DNA from 3 places in the Microbacterium sp. GXF6406 genome. Region 2 is predicted to be linked to each of the others. Evidence: predicted binding sites of a transcription regulator. Region 2 holds the regulator's gene; each other region holds the start of a gene.
What was found. The regulator LexA, encoded in region 2, represses DNA repair genes until DNA is damaged. The targets are predictions, from matches to a motif close to TCGAACANNTGTTCGA.

Region 1: recA (recombinase RecA) is a predicted target of LexA. The motif match lies at 3,759-3,774, and genes of this name have one in related genera.
Region 3: ACWAUG_RS04560 (Rv2578c family radical SAM protein) is a predicted target of LexA. The motif match lies at 2,784-2,799, and genes of this name have one in related genera.

Annotation. Positions count from the first base shown of each region.
Region 1 covers NZ_JBSJZH010000001.1:2,922-8,834, forward strand. Annotated here, with positions in the region: gene miaB (tRNA (N6-isopentenyl adenosine(37)-C2)-methylthiotransferase MiaB) at 1-189, opposite strand, end outside; gene ACWAUG_RS00020 (Cpe/LpqF family protein) at 324-1,655, shown strand; gene ACWAUG_RS00025 (regulatory protein RecX) at 1,666-2,466, opposite strand; gene recA (recombinase RecA) at 2,509-3,561, opposite strand; gene ACWAUG_RS00035 (DUF3046 domain-containing protein) at 3,813-4,037, opposite strand; gene ACWAUG_RS00040 (helix-turn-helix domain-containing protein) at 4,051-4,359, opposite strand; gene ACWAUG_RS00045 (CinA family protein) at 4,492-4,998, opposite strand; gene pgsA (CDP-diacylglycerol--glycerol-3-phosphate 3-phosphatidyltransferase) at 4,995-5,573, opposite strand; gene ACWAUG_RS00055 (FtsK/SpoIIIE family DNA translocase) at 5,573-5,913, opposite strand, start outside.
Region 2 covers NZ_JBSJZH010000006.1:29,591-35,503, forward strand. Annotated here, with positions in the region: gene ACWAUG_RS05200 (SseB family protein) at 1-375, opposite strand, end outside; gene priA (bifunctional 1-(5-phosphoribosyl)-5-((5-phosphoribosylamino)methylideneamino)imidazole-4-carboxamide isomerase/phosphoribosylanthranilate isomerase PriA) at 359-1,105, opposite strand; gene hisH (imidazole glycerol phosphate synthase subunit HisH) at 1,217-1,852, opposite strand; gene hisB (imidazoleglycerol-phosphate dehydratase HisB) at 1,849-2,454, opposite strand; gene ACWAUG_RS05220 (histidinol-phosphate transaminase) at 2,451-3,536, opposite strand; gene ACWAUG_RS05225 (LysM peptidoglycan-binding domain-containing protein) at 3,557-3,919, opposite strand; gene lexA (transcriptional repressor LexA) at 4,185-4,871, shown strand; gene ACWAUG_RS05235 (alpha/beta hydrolase family protein) at 4,929-5,913, shown strand, end outside.
Region 3 covers NZ_JBSJZH010000005.1:16,276-22,188, reverse strand. Annotated here, with positions in the region: gene ACWAUG_RS04565 (glycoside hydrolase family 16 protein) at 1-1,636, shown strand, start outside; gene ACWAUG_RS04560 (Rv2578c family radical SAM protein) at 1,695-2,741, opposite strand; gene ACWAUG_RS04555 (M15 family metallopeptidase) at 2,860-3,786, shown strand; gene ACWAUG_RS04550 (acyl-CoA dehydrogenase family protein) at 3,935-5,098, shown strand; gene ACWAUG_RS04545 (hypothetical protein) at 5,158-5,316, opposite strand; gene ACWAUG_RS04540 (hypothetical protein) at 5,316-5,717, opposite strand; gene ACWAUG_RS04535 (energy-coupling factor transporter transmembrane component T) at 5,749-5,913, opposite strand, start outside.

The sequences.
Region 1 (5,913 bases), on a different contig from region 2:
ATCCGCCTCGCTGCCCGCCTCGGCACGGGCATATCCGGCGCTCTCGAGCGAACCGGAGAGCCGCTCGGAGTCGTGAACGTTCATCTGGCACCCGAACGTGCGCACTTCATAGGTTCGCTGATGACCGTCGGCGTCAACGGCAGCAGAGGAGGCCGCGATGATCGTCGGTTCAGAGGAAAGGGCAGACATGATTCCTCCATTCTACGAGCCGGTCGGTCCCGGCGGACCATGCGGGAATCCCCCCTTTCGACGGATGCCCTCCGGCCCCATCGTTCTCTAGCCTGGAGACCAGCACCCATCACAGGAACGAGGATCCGAATCACATGCGCAAGAAGACCATCATCGCGATCATCGCGGTCGCGGGGCTGCTCCTCACTGCCTGCGCGGCGAAGTCAGAGGCGCCGGAGGATTCCGATTCAACCTCGATTCCGTCGACCCCGGTCGGTGATGCCGCCCAGTGGGTGCTGGACGAGATGAACGCGGATGACGACACCACCGCGACGGCATGGGAAAGCCGGCTCAGCGCGCAGTTCCAAGCCGAAGTCGGTGCCGAGGACGTTGCTTCCCTCATCAACACGCAGATCCGGCCGGCCCGTCCGCTCGAGGTGACGGCCTATCGCGGCACGGAAACCGAAGCGGTGGTCACGGTCGCCGGCGCGCTGGGCGAACCGTTCGATCTGAGCATCTCGATCGACGATGATCAGCTCATCGGCGGGCTCTTCCTGGGGCCGGTGACGCCCCAGCGCACACCCGCCGTCTCCAACGATGATGTCGCCGAACGCCTCGGCGCTCTCCCCCTCACCGCTCGCGTGCTGGTGCAGATCGATGACGAGACGATCATGTCCATCGATGAGAAAGCGCCGGCCCCGTTGGGCTCGGTCTTCAAGCTGTACGTCCTCGAGGCGCTGGCAGAGGCCGTTTCAGCGGGTGACATCAGTTGGAATGACAACATCACCGTCACGGATGCGGTGCGCAGCCTCCCCTCAGGAGACCTTCAGAACCTGCCTGACGGCACCGATGTGACCGTTCAAGATGCCGCCACGAAGATGATCGCGATCAGCGACAACACAGCCACCGACATGCTCGTCGAGCTTCTCGGACGCGAAGCCGTCGAGCACGCGGTTGAGGCTGGGAACCACCACGAGCCCGAACTGATGCACCCATTCCTCACGACCCGGGAGATGTTCGACCTGGTGTGGGGCGGACATGTCGACCTGCAGGATGCCTGGGCGGACGGGGATGAGAGCGTCCGGCGCGAAGTCCTGGAGGTCCTCCGCACGCGGGAATTCCAGATCGATGTCGACGACATCGATGAGCGTGTGGCCTGGCAATACGGTCTCGAATGGTTCGCGTCCGCCCAGGACATCGCCGAGCTCCACGCGATCCTCGCCCAACATGGCGATGCCGATCCCGTCATCCGCACCGCACTCTCCGAGAATCCCGGCGTCGTGGTCGACCCCGCAGCGTGGCCGTCGGTCTCGTACAAGGGTGGATCGAATCTCGGTGTCATCACGGGTTCGTGGCGGGCCGTCCGCGCCGATGGCAGCATCATGACCGTCGTCGTCCTGGGGTCGGACGCGGAGCCGATCGATGCCGAGACGGAGGCGGAGCTGTTCGCTATCGCCTCCGATCTCTTCGCGATCAACGCGGGATGACCGCGAGGGGTCAGTCGGATTCGACGAACCGGACGCCGGTCGCCGGGCCCCCGAAGGCCGCTTCCTTGAGCGCGGTGCGCGCGGCGTTCATCGCGGCGGGCCCGCTATAGCCCCGACGCGCCAATTGTCCGAGCAGACGCCGCAGCCCCGTCTCGTAGTCGAGCCGGGCTAGCGACCGAGCCTTCGTCCGTGCGAACTCCAGAGCGCGCTCCGCGTCGTCATCAGGCAACTCGTCGAGCGCGATGTCGATGATGTCTCGCGAGACGCCGCGCTGAGAAAGCAGACGGGCGAGAGCCACACGGCCCTGCCCCTTGCGCTCCACGCCGGACATCACGACCTGACGCGCGAGCTCGGCATCGTCGAGGTAGCGACGCTCGCTGAAATCATCGACCACGTCATCGATCTGAGCCGCGTCGAGATCGCAGCCGCGAAGGATCTGTCGCGCTTCGACGACGGACAATGAACGCGCGCGAAGCTTGCGCAGTAGCGCCTGCTCGCCCGCACGACGGACATCCTCGGAGTCCACCGCCCCCTGCCCGTCCGACGCGGTTCCGCCGGGGCGTCCCCCCTCGAAGTGCGTCTCATCGGCCTCATCAGTGTCTTCGATGACGCGGAACGTCGGACGACGCTGCGCATCGGACGGACTGCTGACGGCCATCGCCGAGCTGGAAGGATGCGACGGCTCACCGATGCCCCGAGATCCGCCGGCCGACGCTGGGCCGTCTCCCCCGCTGAGCTCCGAAGCTCGCTTCATCCGCCCGCCGAACAGCGGAATGATCGGGGCGAGATCGCCCTCGCCCCGATCAGACATAGCTCACCCGCGATCCGAACACCGGGGTGGGTGCGACGTCGATCACGCCGGACGACGCTTTGCGAGGTCGTCTGCAGCCGCGACCTCTTCAGCCACGGCGCCGCCGATACCGAGCTTCTGCTTGATCTGCGTCTCGATCGTCGCGGCGATGTCGGGGTTCTTCAGCAGGAAGTTACGGGCGTTCTCCTTGCCCTGACCGAGCTGGTCGCCGTCGTAGGTGTACCAGGAGCCCGACTTCTTCACGATGCCGTGCTCGACGCCGAAATCGATCAGACTGCCCTCCCGCGAGATGCCGACACCGTAGAGGATGTCGAACTCGGCCTGCTTGAACGGCGGAGCCATCTTGTTCTTGACGACCTTGACACGCGTACGGTTACCAACGGCGTCCGTGCCGTCCTTGAGGGTCTCGATGCGACGGATGTCCATGCGCACCGATGCGTAGAACTTCAGCGCCTTTCCACCGGCGGTCGTCTCGGGAGAGCCGAAGAAGACACCGATCTTCTCGCGCAGCTGGTTGATGAAGATCATCGTCGTATTGGTCTGGTTCAAACCACCCGTGAGCTTTCGCAGCGCCTGCGACATGAGTCGCGCCTGCAGACCCACGTGGGAGTCACCCATCTCGCCCTCGATCTCAGCACGGGGCACGAGGGCCGCGACCGAGTCGATGACGATCAGATCGATCGCGCCGGATCGCACGAGCATGTCGGCGATCTCGAGCGCCTGCTCACCCGTGTCGGGCTGGGAGACCAGCAGCGCATCGATGTCGACGCCGAGCTTCTTCGCGTACTCGGGGTCGAGCGCGTGCTCCGCGTCGATGAAGGCCGCGATGCCGCCCGCGCGCTGTGCGTTGGCGATCGCGTGCAGCGTCAGAGTCGTCTTACCGGAGGACTCCGGACCGTAGATCTCGACGATGCGGCCACGCGGAAGGCCTCCGACGCCGAGCGCGACGTCGAGGGCGATGGAGCCGGTGGGGATCACGGCCACGGGCGCGCGCTCATCACTGCCCAGGCGCATGACCGAGCCCTTGCCGAACTGACGGTCGATCTGGGCGAGTGCGGATTCCAGGGACTTCTCGCGGTCTGCTGCTGATGGCATGATGTGCTCCTCGTGTTTCGCATGGTGCCGCCTGTAGGCTGTCGCGGCCGCCCCGGATGGGGCGGACTCTCCGACAAGGCGTATGGCTTTTCGGCCTGTTCAACACGGTAGACGGAGCCTCCGACATTCGATCGGCAGGGCCAGGAACGGTGGAGAACAGCGCCTCGAAACCACTTGTGCAGAACTCTACGTGTATTTCGAACACATATTCGATGACACGCCGAAAAATGACGAACGGCGCCGGGAAAGACTCAGTTTCTCTGGGGCTCGAGGCGACCAACACCGTAACGACGTTCGAGTGGCACGTCTGTTTCGGCGCACAGCGCCGCCCAGATATCGCGCGGAGCGATGCCCGCTTCGAGCGCCTGCGCGGCGGTTCTGCCACCCACCGCGTCGAGCACAAGATCTGTCGTGAGCATGGGCGCTCGTGCGCCGAACTCCCGGTCAACCGCGCGAAGGAACTCGCTGCGTCGCATCAGAAGTGCGCGCTCAGTGCAGGGAGAGTTCGGGCTCGATGGATGCGACCAGGTCGTCGGGAACGACATCGGGGAACACCTGGATGCCTTCGAGGACCGAGATTCGGTCACCGACTTCGCGCATGATCAACGAGATGGGGACATCGAGGGCTTCGGCGACCGAGGCGAGGATCTCGCTCGACGCCTCCTTCTGGCCTCGCTCGACCTCACTGAGGTATCCGAGCGCGACGGAGGCCTTGCTCGCGACCTGGCGGAGCGTGCGCCCCTTCTGCAGGCGGAAGTCCCTCAGCACCTCGCCGATCTCCTGTCGAACAAGAATCATCGGAACCTCCCCTCCATACCCCTGATCGGGCCCTCTTCCAAACGGATCGCCAGTCTAACCCGACCTGGCGAACAAAACGTTACCGTTTCCCGCTGTGCTTTGGATGTGAACGCATCTATGACAACCACGTCACTAACAACCGCGGTTACCGTGACGATATTCCTCGAGAGAACGCAGAAGCAACGCGATCGCTGACTGAACCGTCTGCTCGCGGATCTCCGCGCGCCCACCGGAGAACACGAAGCGCTCCGAACTCGTTCCGAACGGGCCGGCGACTCCGATGTGCACTGTGCCGACCGGTTGCCCGTCCGGCGAGGCGGGCCCGGCGATCCCTGTCGTCGACACCCCGACATCAGCCACCCGGCCTTCGACCGCGACGCAGCTGCGCACCCCTTCGGCCATCTGCTCGGCCACCCGCGCGTGCACAGGCCCATGCTCGTCGAGGAGAGACTCCTCGACGCCGAGCAGCGTCGCTTTCACCGGGGTCGCGTAGGCGACGACGGCGCCGAGCAGCGTCCCCGACGATCCGGGAACGGAAACCACCTCAGAAGCGAGCGCACCCCCGGTGAGCGACTCGGCAATTCCCAGCGTCCACCCCTGTTCGAGGAGAGCGGAGACGAGGCGCTTAGCGTCATTCATCGCGCCGAGGCCTTGCCTCCGCGAATCTGCGCCAGCACATAGTCGATTCCGCTGAGGATCGTGATGGCCAGTGTCGCCCACATCAGCACCGCCCCGACCAGCGTCCACACGTCGAAGCCGACGAGGACGTGAAGCGGCAGCAGGCACCAGCCGAGCGCAACGCCCTGCAGCGCGGTCTTGACCTTGCCCATCCATGCCGCGGCGACGATGTGGCTGCTCGCGACGATGAAGCGATGGATCGTGATCCCCCACTCGCGGACGAGGATCACGATCACGACCCACCACGGCCACTCGGCGAGGATCGCGAGCCCGACGAAACCCGCGCCCGTGAGGAGCTTGTCGGCGATCGGATCCCAGAGCTTTCCGAAGTCGCTGACGATGTCGTACTTGCGAGCGAGATAGCCGTCGACCCAGTCCGTGCTGATCGCGAGGACGAACAGCGCCCCGGCGACCCAGCGCAGCGTGATGTCGTCGAAGCCGTATGTGCCGCCGAGCAGGAGAAGGACGAAGAATACGACCGCGAGAGGAATACGCGCGATGGTGATCGCATTGGGCAGTTGCCGGGGAATGGCCATCAATCGCGTCCTGTCAGGCTCCAGGCGTCTTCATCGCCTTCATCGTCTTCGACCACCGGCAGTCCAGCGAGCTGCGCTTCGATCGGGTCATATCCGGGAGCATCGGCGGGATCCGATACCGGTGCGGCGGCGGGCGCCGTCGTCGCCGCAGGGGCGGCGGGCGCATCCTCGCCGCGCAGCTTCGCCATCACTGCGGGGAGCTGCTCCGCGGTGACGAGCACATCGCGGGCCTTCGAGCCTTCAGAGGGGCCGACGATCTCACGCGACTCGAGCAGGTCCATGAGACGGCCCGCCTTCGCGAACCCGACACGGAGCTTGCGCTGCAGCATCGATGTCGATC
Region 2 (5,913 bases):
CCGCGCTTTCGGATCCCATTCCTGCATGGCCTCCACCGACGAGAACACGGGCTGCACCGTGCGCCCATCCGGCGCAGCGACCGTCACGATCGACAGCTCCTGCGTCTTGTCGACGAGGAGGCCCGTGGGTCCCACGCCCTCATCGCCGCGCTCGGCGATCAGGGGGATGAGAACGCGTGCTCCGCGGAAGGCGTCCACGACCTCCGCCTGGCTCCCGGAACCCGCGCGGAAGCGCGTCAGCGCGTCGAGCAGCGCAGGGTCGGCCGAGCCGTCATCCGTTGAATGCGGATTCGGTTCGAAGCTGCGCCCTTCCCAGGGCACCCCGGCGGAATCGCCGTGGTTGCCATGGTCGCAGGCGTCAGTCCCCTGCGACATCCAGGGCCTCGGCCAGTGTGAACGCGCCCGCGTAGAGGGCCTTGCCGACGATCGCGCCCTCGACACCCAGGTGCACGAGCTCTCGGAGAGCGGCGATGTCATCGAGGTTGGAGACGCCGCCCGAGGCGATGACCGGCTTCGGGGTGCGTGCAGTCACCTCGCGGAGCAGCTCGATGTTCGGGCCGCGGAGCGTGCCGTCCTTCGTGACGTCGGTGACGACATACCGGCTGCAGCCGGCGTCTTCGAGGCGGGCGAGCACCTCCCAGAGGTCGCCGCCCTCCTTCGTCCAGCCGCGGGCGGCGAGCGTCGTTCCGCGCACATCCAGACCGACCGCCACGGCCTCGCCGTAGCGTGCGATCACATCGGCGGACCACTCGGGGTTCTCGAGCGCCGCGGTGCCGAGGTTGATGCGACTCGCGCCGCTCTCCAGGGCCGCCTCGATGCTCGCATCATCGCGGATGCCGCCCGAGAGCTCGATGTTCACACCCTTGAACTGCTTGATGACCTTGCGCAGGATCGCCGTGTTGTTGCCACGGCCGAAGGCTGCGTCGAGGTCGACGAGGTGGATCCACTCGGCTCCCTGGTCGACCCACTCGCCCGCGGCATCCAACGGATCGCCGTAGCTGGTCTCGGAACCGGCCTCGCCCTGCGTGAGACGGACGGCCTGGCCGCCGGCGACATCGACCGCCGGCAGAAGGGTGAGCTTGGGCGTGGACGCGAAATCGTTCATGTCATCCTCAGGTGGGTGAAGTGCGCCGATCGAGGTGCACGGAATCCGAGACTAGCCCGGCGGGGTTCAGGGTTCAAAACGGCGACGACTCATTGAGACCGCCACCTCGGCTCAGAGGCTGTCGACCCAGTTCTTGAGAAGACGGATGCCCGCCGCACCGGACTTCTCCGGGTGGAACTGGGTCGCCGACAGCGGACCGTTCTCGACCGCGGCGAGGAACGGGTCTCCGTACGTCGTCCAGGTGAGCTGAGGCTTCGGGAACGGCGGGATGACGTCGAGCTCCCACTTTTGCGCCGCGTAGGAGTGCACGAAGTAGAAGCGCTCCTCCTCCAGGCCGCGGAACAGGATGCTGCCGGCATCCGGGGTCACCGTGTTCCAGCCCATGTGCGGCAGCACCGGCGCGTTGAGCTCGGTGACGGCCCCCGGCCATTCGCCGAGACCGGCGACGTCCTGGCCGCGCTCCACGCCGTGCTCGAACATCACCTGCATGCCGACGCAGACGCCGAGGACCTTGCGCCCTCCCGCCAGACGCCGCTCGATGATCTCGTCGCCGCCCTTCGCGATGAGAGCCTCGCGCACGGCCGCGAACGCTCCGACGCCGGGGACGAACAGCCCATCGGCTTCGAGCGCAGCGGTGCGGTCGCCCGTGAGGACCGCATCCGCGCCTGCGGCGATCAATGCCTTGACCGCTGAATGGACGTTCCCCGAGTCGTAGTCGTAGACCACGACGGTCGGGCGGCGGGTCACAGGGCTCCCTTGGTCGAGGGGATGCCCTCGACCAGCGGGTCCAGAGCCTTCGCCTGACGGAACGCGCGGGCGAAGGCCTTGAACTCGGCCTCGGCGATGTGGTGCGGGTCGCGACCGCCGAGAACGCGCACGTGCACGGTCAACCCCGCGTGGAACGTCAGCGCCTCGAAGACGTGGCGCACGAGCGAGCCGGTGAAGTGTCCGCCGATCAGGTGCATCTCGAAGCCTGCGGGCTCGCCGGAGTGCACGAGGAAGGGACGTCCGCTGATGTCGACGACGGCCTGGGCGAGCGCCTCGTCCAGCGGGACGAGGGCATCTCCGTAGCGGGAGATTCCCGATTTGTCGCCGAGGGCCTCGCGGATCGCCTGCCCCAGCACGATCGCGGTGTCCTCCACCGTGTGGTGGGCATCGATGTGGGTATCTCCCGTGGCGCGGACCGTGAGGTCCGTGAGCGAATGCTTCGCGAACGCCGTCAGCATGTGATCGAAGAAGGGCACCGAGGTGTCGATGTCGCTGCGGCCGGTGCCGTCAAGGTTGACGGTGACCTCGACGGTCGACTCGGAGGTGTGTCGGCCGCGGGTCGCGATACGGGAAGCACTCATGAGGCTGATTCTACCGACGCCAGCGCGTCGAGGAACGCCGTCGTCTCGGCCTCGGTGCCCGCCGTCACGCGCAGGTGGTTCGGGATGCCGACATCACGGACGAGGACGCCCCGATCGTACAGCGCCTGGAACGTCGCCCTCGGGTGCTCCACCCCGCCGAAGAGCACGAAGTTCGACCAGGACTCGTGCGGCCGGTAACCCAGCGCCTCGAGCGTCGCCGTGATGCGATCGCGCTGCTGGACGATCTCATCGACCATCCCGAGCATGGTGTCGGCATTGCGCAGCGCGGCGACCGCGGCCGCCTGCGTGAGGGCGCTGAGGTGGTAGGGCAGGCGCACGAGGCGAAGCGCATCGATGAAGGCGGGGTCTGCGGCGAGGTACCCCACCCGGGCACCGGCGAAGGCGAATGCCTTGCTCATCGTGCGCGAGATCGCGAGGCGGGGACGCCCCTCCAGGAGGCTCAGCGCCGAGACGGCGTCACGCGACGCGAATTCCCAGTACGCCTCGTCGACGACGACGACGCCACGGGATGCCGCATAGACGGCCTCGACGACGTCGAGGCCGAGCGGGGTTCCCGTCGGGTTGTTCGGACGGCACAGCAGCACGATGTCGGGATCGTGCATCTCGACCTGCGCGGCGGCCTCTTCCGGCGTGATGGTGTAATCATCGCGCCGCTCCCCCGCGACCCAGCGGGCGCCCGTTCCTTGAGCCAGCAACGGGTACATCGAGTAGGTCGGCCCGAAACCGAACACCGTGCGATCGGGGCCGCCGAAGGCCTGCATTATGTGCTGGAGCACCTCGTTGGAGCCGTTGCCCGCCCAGATCTGCGCAGCATCCAGGCCATGCCCGAGGTATCCGGCGAATGCCTCGCGCAGCGCCGTGAACTCGCGGTCGGGGTAGCGGTTGACATCACGCAGAGCGACGGCGATGTCATCGAGGATTTCACTCGCAACCGCGTCAGGAACCGGATGCGTGTTCTCGTTGACGTTCAGCGCGACAGGCAGCGGGGCCTGCGGAGCACCGTAGGGGGTGAGTCCGCGAAGATCGTCGCGGAGGGGCAGGTCGTCGAGTGAAGCAGTCACCCTTCCATGCTACGGGGAGATCAATTCGAGTACTGCGCGGGAATCGCGATCCGCTCGCCGACCTGGACCGCCCCGTTGCTGCGGACATTCAGACGCTGGATCTCATCGATCACGATACGCGGGTCGACACCCGGCGCCACGGACTCGGCCACCGACCACAGGGTATCGCCCGGCAGGATCGTCACCATCTCGAACCCCGTCGCCGGCGAGGACTCACCCGAGGCGAGCGCCGAGCCCCCGCTGAGCGCGACGAGACCAACGACGGCCGCCAGCGGAACTGCGGCGAGCCCGAGCAGCACAGCTCGGCCGCGCGCGGTCAGACGCAGCCGCGTCGTCGCGCGCACGGGGCTGATGACCGGGGCACTGATGCTGGTGCTGCTCATGAGTTTGTCTCCTCTGCCTGTGGACGCAGTGTTCGCATTCACCGCTCGGCCGGGAGCGGTGAATGCGAAGCTACGTTCCGAACTTATCTTCGAATTCGAATGGATGTCAAGGATTATTCGAAAACCCGGCATCCGATTCGAGGACACGCTCGAACAGATATTCCGAATCGGGGCGAATCTCCGCTACGGTTCTCGATAACGAGACCCCACCACGGGCCGCAGACATTCGAAGAGCACCGCCGGAACCGCGCACCAAGGAGCATGCATGAGCGACATCGCCGTCCCCGACCCCGAGGCCGGACGCACCCGTCGTCGCAAGAGTCTCAGTGCCAAGCAGATGGCGATCCTCGAAGTCATCCAGTCCTCGATCGCGACGAACGGCTACCCGCCGAGCATGCGCGAGATCGGCGACGCCGTCGGCCTCAAGTCGCTCTCGAGCGTCACCCATCAGCTCGGCCAGCTCGAGCTGAGCGGGTACCTGCGCCGCGATCCCGGAAAGACCCGTGCGATGGAGGTCCTGATCGATCTCCCCGGTCAGAGCGGCGAGAATCCGGCGGATGCCTCGACCCCCGTCGGCGACGCTGCCATGGTGCCCCTGGTCGGGCGCATCGCCGCAGGCGTCCCGATCACGGCGGACCAGCAGGTCGAGGAGATCTTCCCCCTCCCCCGCCAACTCGTGGGCAAGGGCGACCTCTTCATGCTCAAGGTCTCCGGGGAGTCGATGATCGACGCGGCGATCTGCGACGGCGACTGGGTCGTCGTGCGCACCCAGTCGACCGCCGAGAACGGCGAGATCGTGGCGGCGATGCTCGACGGCGAGGCGACGGTGAAGACCTTCCGACAGCGCGACGGCCACACCTGGCTCCTGCCCAGGAACTCCTCCTTCGAGCCGATCCTCGGCGATGACGCGGTCGTCCTCGGCAAGGTCGTCGCGGTGATGCGAGCCGTCTGACCGCTCACCGGCCCCGCTCTCCGAGCGGGTGTCGGCGGTCCGGCCTAGGCTCGTGTCATGCCTCAGCCGTACGGAACCTGGTCCTCACCCTTCCACGCCGCCGATATCGCCGCGGCATCGCCCAAGCTCGACGGGTCGCGCTTCGTCGCCGGTGAGATCTGGTGGGGCGAGTCCGTTCCGTCCGAGGGCGGACGGATGAGCGTTCGCAGCTCGAACGGTTGCGAGATCCTGCCCGCGCCGTGGAGCGCGCGATCCCGCGTGCACGAGTACGGCGGCGGGGCATGGACCGCCTCCTCCGATGGCACGCTGTTCTTCGTCGAGGCGACCACGCAGCAGGTCATGAGCCTGACGACGGGTGATTCGCCGATGCCGCTCACCGCGCCCGGACCCCATCACGGCGGGCTGGTCTGGCAACAGGGACGACTGTTCGCGGTGCGCGAGGATCTCTCGCGGGACCCCCATCGACGGGGCATCATCGAGATCCCGACGGACGGGTCGGCGTCCGAGAACCCCGGCGCTCTCCGCATCATCGCCGAGGGTCGATCGTTCTTCGCGCACCCCGCGCTCTCATCCGATGGGCGGCGCATCGCCTACGTCGAGTGGAGCGGCCTCCAGATGCCGTGGCAGCGGGCCTCACTGCGCGTGCGGTCTCTCGAGTCCGACGAGACCTTCTCCATCGGTACCCGCGCCGCGCTGCAGCCGACCTGGATCGACGATGACGAGGTCGTCTATCTCGACGACCGGCCGATCATCGGGAACGGCATCGACGGCCCGGCGCGATGGAGCCTTCATCGAGTGGCGATCGATGCCACCGGCGCCGCAGGCCCCGCGCGGATGATCGCGCCCGCCGATGCCGATACCGGTTATGGCCTCTGGGTTCTTGGAAACCGCTGGTACCAGCGGCTCGCGGACGACCGCATCGTCGCTGTGCGCACCAACGGCGCGGACGAGGTCGTGGTGATCGCCAGCGATGGCTCGATCCGCGCACTCGAGGTCCCCGCCACCGGGCACGTGAGCGTGGACCACGCGGATGGAACGCGCG
Region 3 (5,913 bases), on a different contig from region 2:
GGACACCTGGGGCTATGAGCTGGGCAATGTGCGCGGCAACGAGCAGCAGCACTACTCGTCGAGCAGCGACAACGTCGATGTCGTCGACGGCAACCTGGTGCTGTCCGCCACCGACCGTCCCGAGGTCGACCAGTACCGCAACACGGCACGCCACGGCGACAACGCGCGTCTGGTGAAGTACAACTCCGGGTCGGTGCGCACCGAGGGTCGCGAGGAGTTCCTCTACGGTCGCGTCGAGGCGCGCATGCAGCTTCCCGAGGGCAAGGGTGCGTTCCCGGCCTTCTGGATGCTGGGCGCGGACTTCCACATGGACGGCCGCATCAACATGGAGCAGGGCTACTCGTGGCCGTCGACCGGTGAGCTCGACATCATGGAGATCATCGGGTCGCCGACCGCTGAGCGCGCGGCGCAGGGCGAGGTCGGCAAGAACGGCAATTCCAACGCGGTCGCCTACGGCACCCCGCACTTCTATTACACGCAGGGCGATGCCGACGGCGATGGTTCGTACGCGCCGAAGGCGCTGGGCGGCAACCTGACGGCTGCGGAGAACTTCTCCGAGGGCTACCACGTGTTCGGCATCGACTGGAACCCGGAGTACATCGCCTGGTACGTCGACGGCGTCGTCTACAACGTCATGTATTTCCCGACGGATTCGACGACGACGGCCGGCAATGAGGCGTTCGTGAAGAGTGAGGTGGAGCGCTTCCAGGCCGCCGCCGACTCGATGAACCGTCCGCAGTACCTGCAGTTCAACCTCGCGACCGGCGGCAACTGGGCGGGTGACGCGGGCGACCACCTGGCCGAGGACGGCGCGAGCTTCGCGATCGACTGGGTGCGTTACTACCGCAGTGCTTCGCAGCAGGCGGCGGCGGATGCCTACTACGCGGATCAGCCGACCATCACGGGTGCGGGCGACCGTGTCATGCACGCCGGTGAGGCCGCGGATCTGCTCGCGGGCATCAGCACGGACGACGGCTTCCACGTCGACTACTCGATCAACGATGAGCACATGTTCGTCAACGGCGGTGTCGAGGGCGGCCGCAACGAGGTGCGTCTTGTCGTGACGGGTGCGGATGACACGGCTGCGCTGCAGGCGTTGGAGCCGGGCGTCTATTCGCTGCACTACAGCGCTCTCGAGGATGGCGCCGTGTACAGCGGCGGCATCACCCCCGAGGCGCGCGTCGCCCGCCAGACGGTGCGGCTGACGGTGCTGCCCGAGGTCGAGGCGGCAGCCGGCGATGCGCTCGCCGATGTGGCGATGCCGGCCAGTTGGTCGTGGGTGGATGAGAGCGAGACGGTCGGCTCGGTCGAGGCGCACGGCGTCCGGTTCAGCCAGGCGGCCGATACGGTCACGGCTCCGGAGGCCCGCCGGTCGACCGTTGTCTCGATCCCGGGATCGATGCTGGCGGATGACGTCGAGCAGGGCGGCGGTGGTTCGCAGCCCGGTGGTGAGAGCGGTTCGGGTGCGGGAGGCGGGAACGGTTCGGATGCCGCGGCCGACGGTTCGGGCGCGAATGCGCTCGCGGCGACCGGTGCCGATTCGACGCCGTTCATCGCGGGTGCTCTGCTCCTGCTGGCGCTGGGCGCCGCACTGCTGGCGCGTGTGCGTCGTCGGGGCGCGCTGACCGAGAACTGAGATCGGGGGAGCGGGGTCGTCGGGCGTGAGCTCGGCGGCCCCGCTTCTGCGTGCCGGCTCAGAACAGCATTGGTTGCGGGGCGGGTTCGCGCGGCGTCGGGGTGAGCACCTTCGGCCGGGTGAGCCGGCGCATCGGCTGCGCCTCTTCGTCGCGGACGTTCAACCGATGGGCCCGGATGAGCGGCCGCATGCGTTGGGCGAGCCACTGCCGATAGCCCGAAGGGGCGACGGCTGCGGCGCCGGGGTAGAGCCCGCGATACGATCCCGCCAGCTCGGGGTGCTCGCGCTCGAGCCACTGCAGGAACCACGGCTTGACGCCGGGGCGCAGGTGCAGGGCGCCGTAGACGACATGATCGGCGCCGGTGGCGCTGATGCGATGAAGGGCCTGATCGATGGCCGCGACCGAATCGGTCAGGTGCGGCAGGATCGGCATGAGGAAAACCCCGACGCGGAAGCCCGCCTCGGTGAGAGCCTGCACGGTGTCGAGTCGCGCCTGCGTGGAAGGGGTGCCCGGTTCGATCGAGCGCTGCAGGTCGTCGTCGTACATGGCGATCGACATCTGGATGTCGACGGGGACGCGCTTCGCCGCTTCGGCGAGCAGCGGGATGTCCCGGCGGATCAGCGTGCCCTTGGTGAGGACGGAGATCGGCGTGCCGGATTCGGCCAGCGTGCCGATGATGTCGGGCATGAGCCGGTAGCGGCCCTCGGCGCGCTGATAGGGGTCGGTGTTGGTTCCCAGAGCGACGGTCTCGTGCTGCCAGGAGCCGCGGGCCAGCTCACGGCGCAGAACTTCGGCGATGTTCGTCTTCACGATGATCTGGGAGTCGAAGTCGCCGCCGCCGTCGAGGTCGAGGTACTCGTGCGTGCCGCGGGCGAAGCAGTAGGTGCAGGCGTGCGAGCAGCCGCGGTAGGGGTTGATCGTCCAGGCGAACGGCATGCGCGAGCCGCCGGGAACGCGGTTCAGGGCCGACTTGGCGAGCACCTCGTGGAAGGTCATGCCCGCGAACTCGGGCGTCGTCACCGAGCGGACGACACCGGTGCGGCTCTCGAGCCCGGGCAGCGCCGCAGCATCCGCCTCATCGATCATTTGTCCCTGCCATCGCATGCATTCATTCGAACAAAGAAGCGATGTTAAGTCAATCGAGGTTCGAATATCTCTTCTTCCGTCCGGTGTCCGAGGCACCCGTTTCTCGGTTCCCAGCCGGAAGCGCCACAATGGAATGATGACCGACGCTCTGCACCCCCGGCACGCGTCGCGCCCCTCCCACGTGCTCCCGATCGCCTTGCCGATCGGTCTTCTGGTGACGGTGCTCGGCTCGCTGTGGGCCCTGTCCGAGACGCCCGCGGCGATCGAGGCGGTCCTGCCCCCGGCGCCGGCCATCGCCGCGCAGCTGCCGGGCGTCGCCCTCGAGGGCAGGGTGGCGGCGGACCCCTGCTCCGAGCCGACGGTCATCGAGGCTCTCGGCGCGGGCGACTCGGAGGCGGCGATCGCCGGATTCGGTGGGGGAGGGGCCTTCCGCGATGCGGTCGTCAGCGGCAACGCGCCCTGCATCTCCCTCTCCGACCCCGAGCATCCGTGGGTCGTCGTCAACAAGGCCCGCCCGCTCGATCCCGTCGACCATGTACCGGGCGCCCTCGCCGGGGTGTCGGTGCCGTCGACCACCTCGTCGAACAGCATGCGCGCGGACACCGCCGCGGCGCTCGACGCCATGGGAACTGCACTGCGCGATGCCGGTGCGGGGGCGCTGGGGGTCAACAACGGCTACCGCTCCTACGACCTGCAGATGCGCAACTATCGCGGGTATGTGAACTCCAGCGGCCAGGCGGGGGCGGATGCCTCCTCCGCACGCCCCGGGCACAGCGAGCACCAGACGGGGCTGGCGGTCGACGTCGTCTCGTGCAGCGGAGGCTGTGGCGGGATCGAGGCCTTCGGGGGCACGCAGGAGGCGATCTGGATCGCCGAGAACGCCTGGCGCTACGGATTCATCGTCCGTTACGAGGACGGCGAGACCGCCGTCACCGGCTACATCCCTGAGCCGTGGCATCTGCGCTACATCGGCCCGGCGCTCGCCGCGGCCTATCACGAGGGCGGCTATCACTCGCTCGAGGACTTCTTCGGTCTGCCCGCCGCCCCCGACTACGATCACTGATCCGCCGCGCTGTTCTGTGGCTTCCCACAAACGCGCGCGGCGCTGTGGCGCGCGCCGGGGAGCCATTCGCACAACCGTCCGCCGAGGCATCCGCTCTCGGTCGTAGACTCGCGGCAGCAAAGACGCACGACACGTTCGGGAGGACGGCATGGAACGCGATATCTACGACGAGGACCACGAGGCATTCCGCGATCTGGTGAAGGATTTCGTCAAGCGCCACGTGAGCACCGAGAGCATCGAGAAGTGGGATGCCGCGGGTGAGATCGACCGCGAGACGATGCTCGCCGCGGGTGAGGCCGGCATCATCGGGCTCTCGGTTCCCGAGGAGTTCGGGGGTGCGGGAATGCTGCAGGATTACCGCTTCCGCACGATCGTGAACGAAGAGGTCATCGGCGCGGGTGCGGGCTCCCTCGCGGGTGCGTTCGGCATCCAGGATGACCTGGCGGTTCCCTATCTCGTGCACATGGGCACGCAGGCGCAGAAGGAGAAGTGGCTGCCGCGCATGGCGACCGGTGAGATCCTCGGTGCGCTGGCGATGACCGAGCCGGGTGCGGGTTCCGACCTGCGCGGCATCAAGACCACGGCGAAGAAGGTCGATGGCGGTTATATCGTCAACGGCGCGAAGACGTTCATCTCTTCGGGCAAGACGGCCGACATCGTCGTCACGTTCGTCAAGACGGGCGAGGGCAATCGTCCCGACGCGTTCAGCCTCGTGATCATCGAGAGCGGCATGGAGGGCTTCGACCACGGCAAGAAGCTCAACAAGATGGGTTCGCACGGCCATGACACCGCCGAGCTGTCGTTCAGCGATGTGTTCGTCCCCGAGGAGAACCTCGTCAGCGGGCAGGAGGGACAGGGCTTCATCCAGCTGATGATGAACCTGCCGCTGGAGCGCCTGTCGATCGGCATCGCGGCGGCTGCGGCCTCCCAGGCGGCGCTGAAGTGGACCGTCGAGTACACGAAGGACCGCGAGGCGTTCGGCGAGCGGATCATCGACTTCCAGAACACGCGTTTCAAGCTGGCCGACGTCGCCACGACCGTCGATGTCATGTGGGCGTACCTCGACAAGGCCCTCCTGGCGTACAAGGACAAGAAGCTCACCGGCGAAGAGGCCGCGAAGGTGAAGTTCTGGACGACCGACCGCGAGTGGGAGATCCTCGACACCTGCGTGCAGCTGCACGGCGGCTACGGATACATCACCGAGTACCCGATCGCGCGCGCCTTCCTCGATGCGCGCGTGCACCGCATCTACGGCGGCACGAACGAGATCATGCGCGACATCGTGTCGCGTCAGATCGCGGGCAAGCGCTGATCATGTGCTCCGGTGGCAGGATTCCTGCCACCGGGGCGCACCGCGTCAGCGGGAAGAGCTCAGCGGAACAGGTACGTGCTCGCGCACGTGCCGAAGCCCACGACGAACGCGGCGAAGACCAGGAGTGTCAGCCACGTGCTCGGCGGGAGCTTCTCGGGGGATTCCTCGGTGGGGGCCTCGGCGGAAGCGCCGTCATCGTCGATGTGCGGAGTGGTCATCATGCCCCTACGATCCGGGCGATGTCGGCGACCATCGCGATGGCGAGCACCACGAAGACGAACGCGATGAACCAGGTGTACATCCAGCGTGCGCGGTGGTCGGAGAGCCAGAAGCGCCGCACGCTGACCACGCCGTTGACCGCGGCGATGAGGCACAGCGCGATGCCGATGGGCGCCGCGACGATCCCCGCGAACCCGATGATGGGCACGAGGATCGGCACGAGCAGGTAGGTGATGAGGCAGCGCACACCCGACACGATCATCGAGGTGCGGAAGCCGCGGTGCGCTTCCCGCTCGGTCTTCACCGACTTCTGGATCGTGGTGATGCGCAGCAGTCGGCGCATGAATCGGTCGGCGGGGGAGTCCGAAACCGCGGTCGGTGAGGAGATCGTCGTGCTCACCGGTACTGCATCCGTCGTCGTCATCGCCTGATCAGGGTATCAAAGCCGCCTGCGGTGCCGGGATGAGTCCGGGCAGCAGCGGGAGGGTGAAGATCGCGGCGGATGCTGCGAGCACGAGCACGATGAAGACGATGTCGCGCGCCCGGAAGGGCACGAGGTAGCGCTCTGTGCGGGAGGGGTGCGCGCCGAAGGCGCG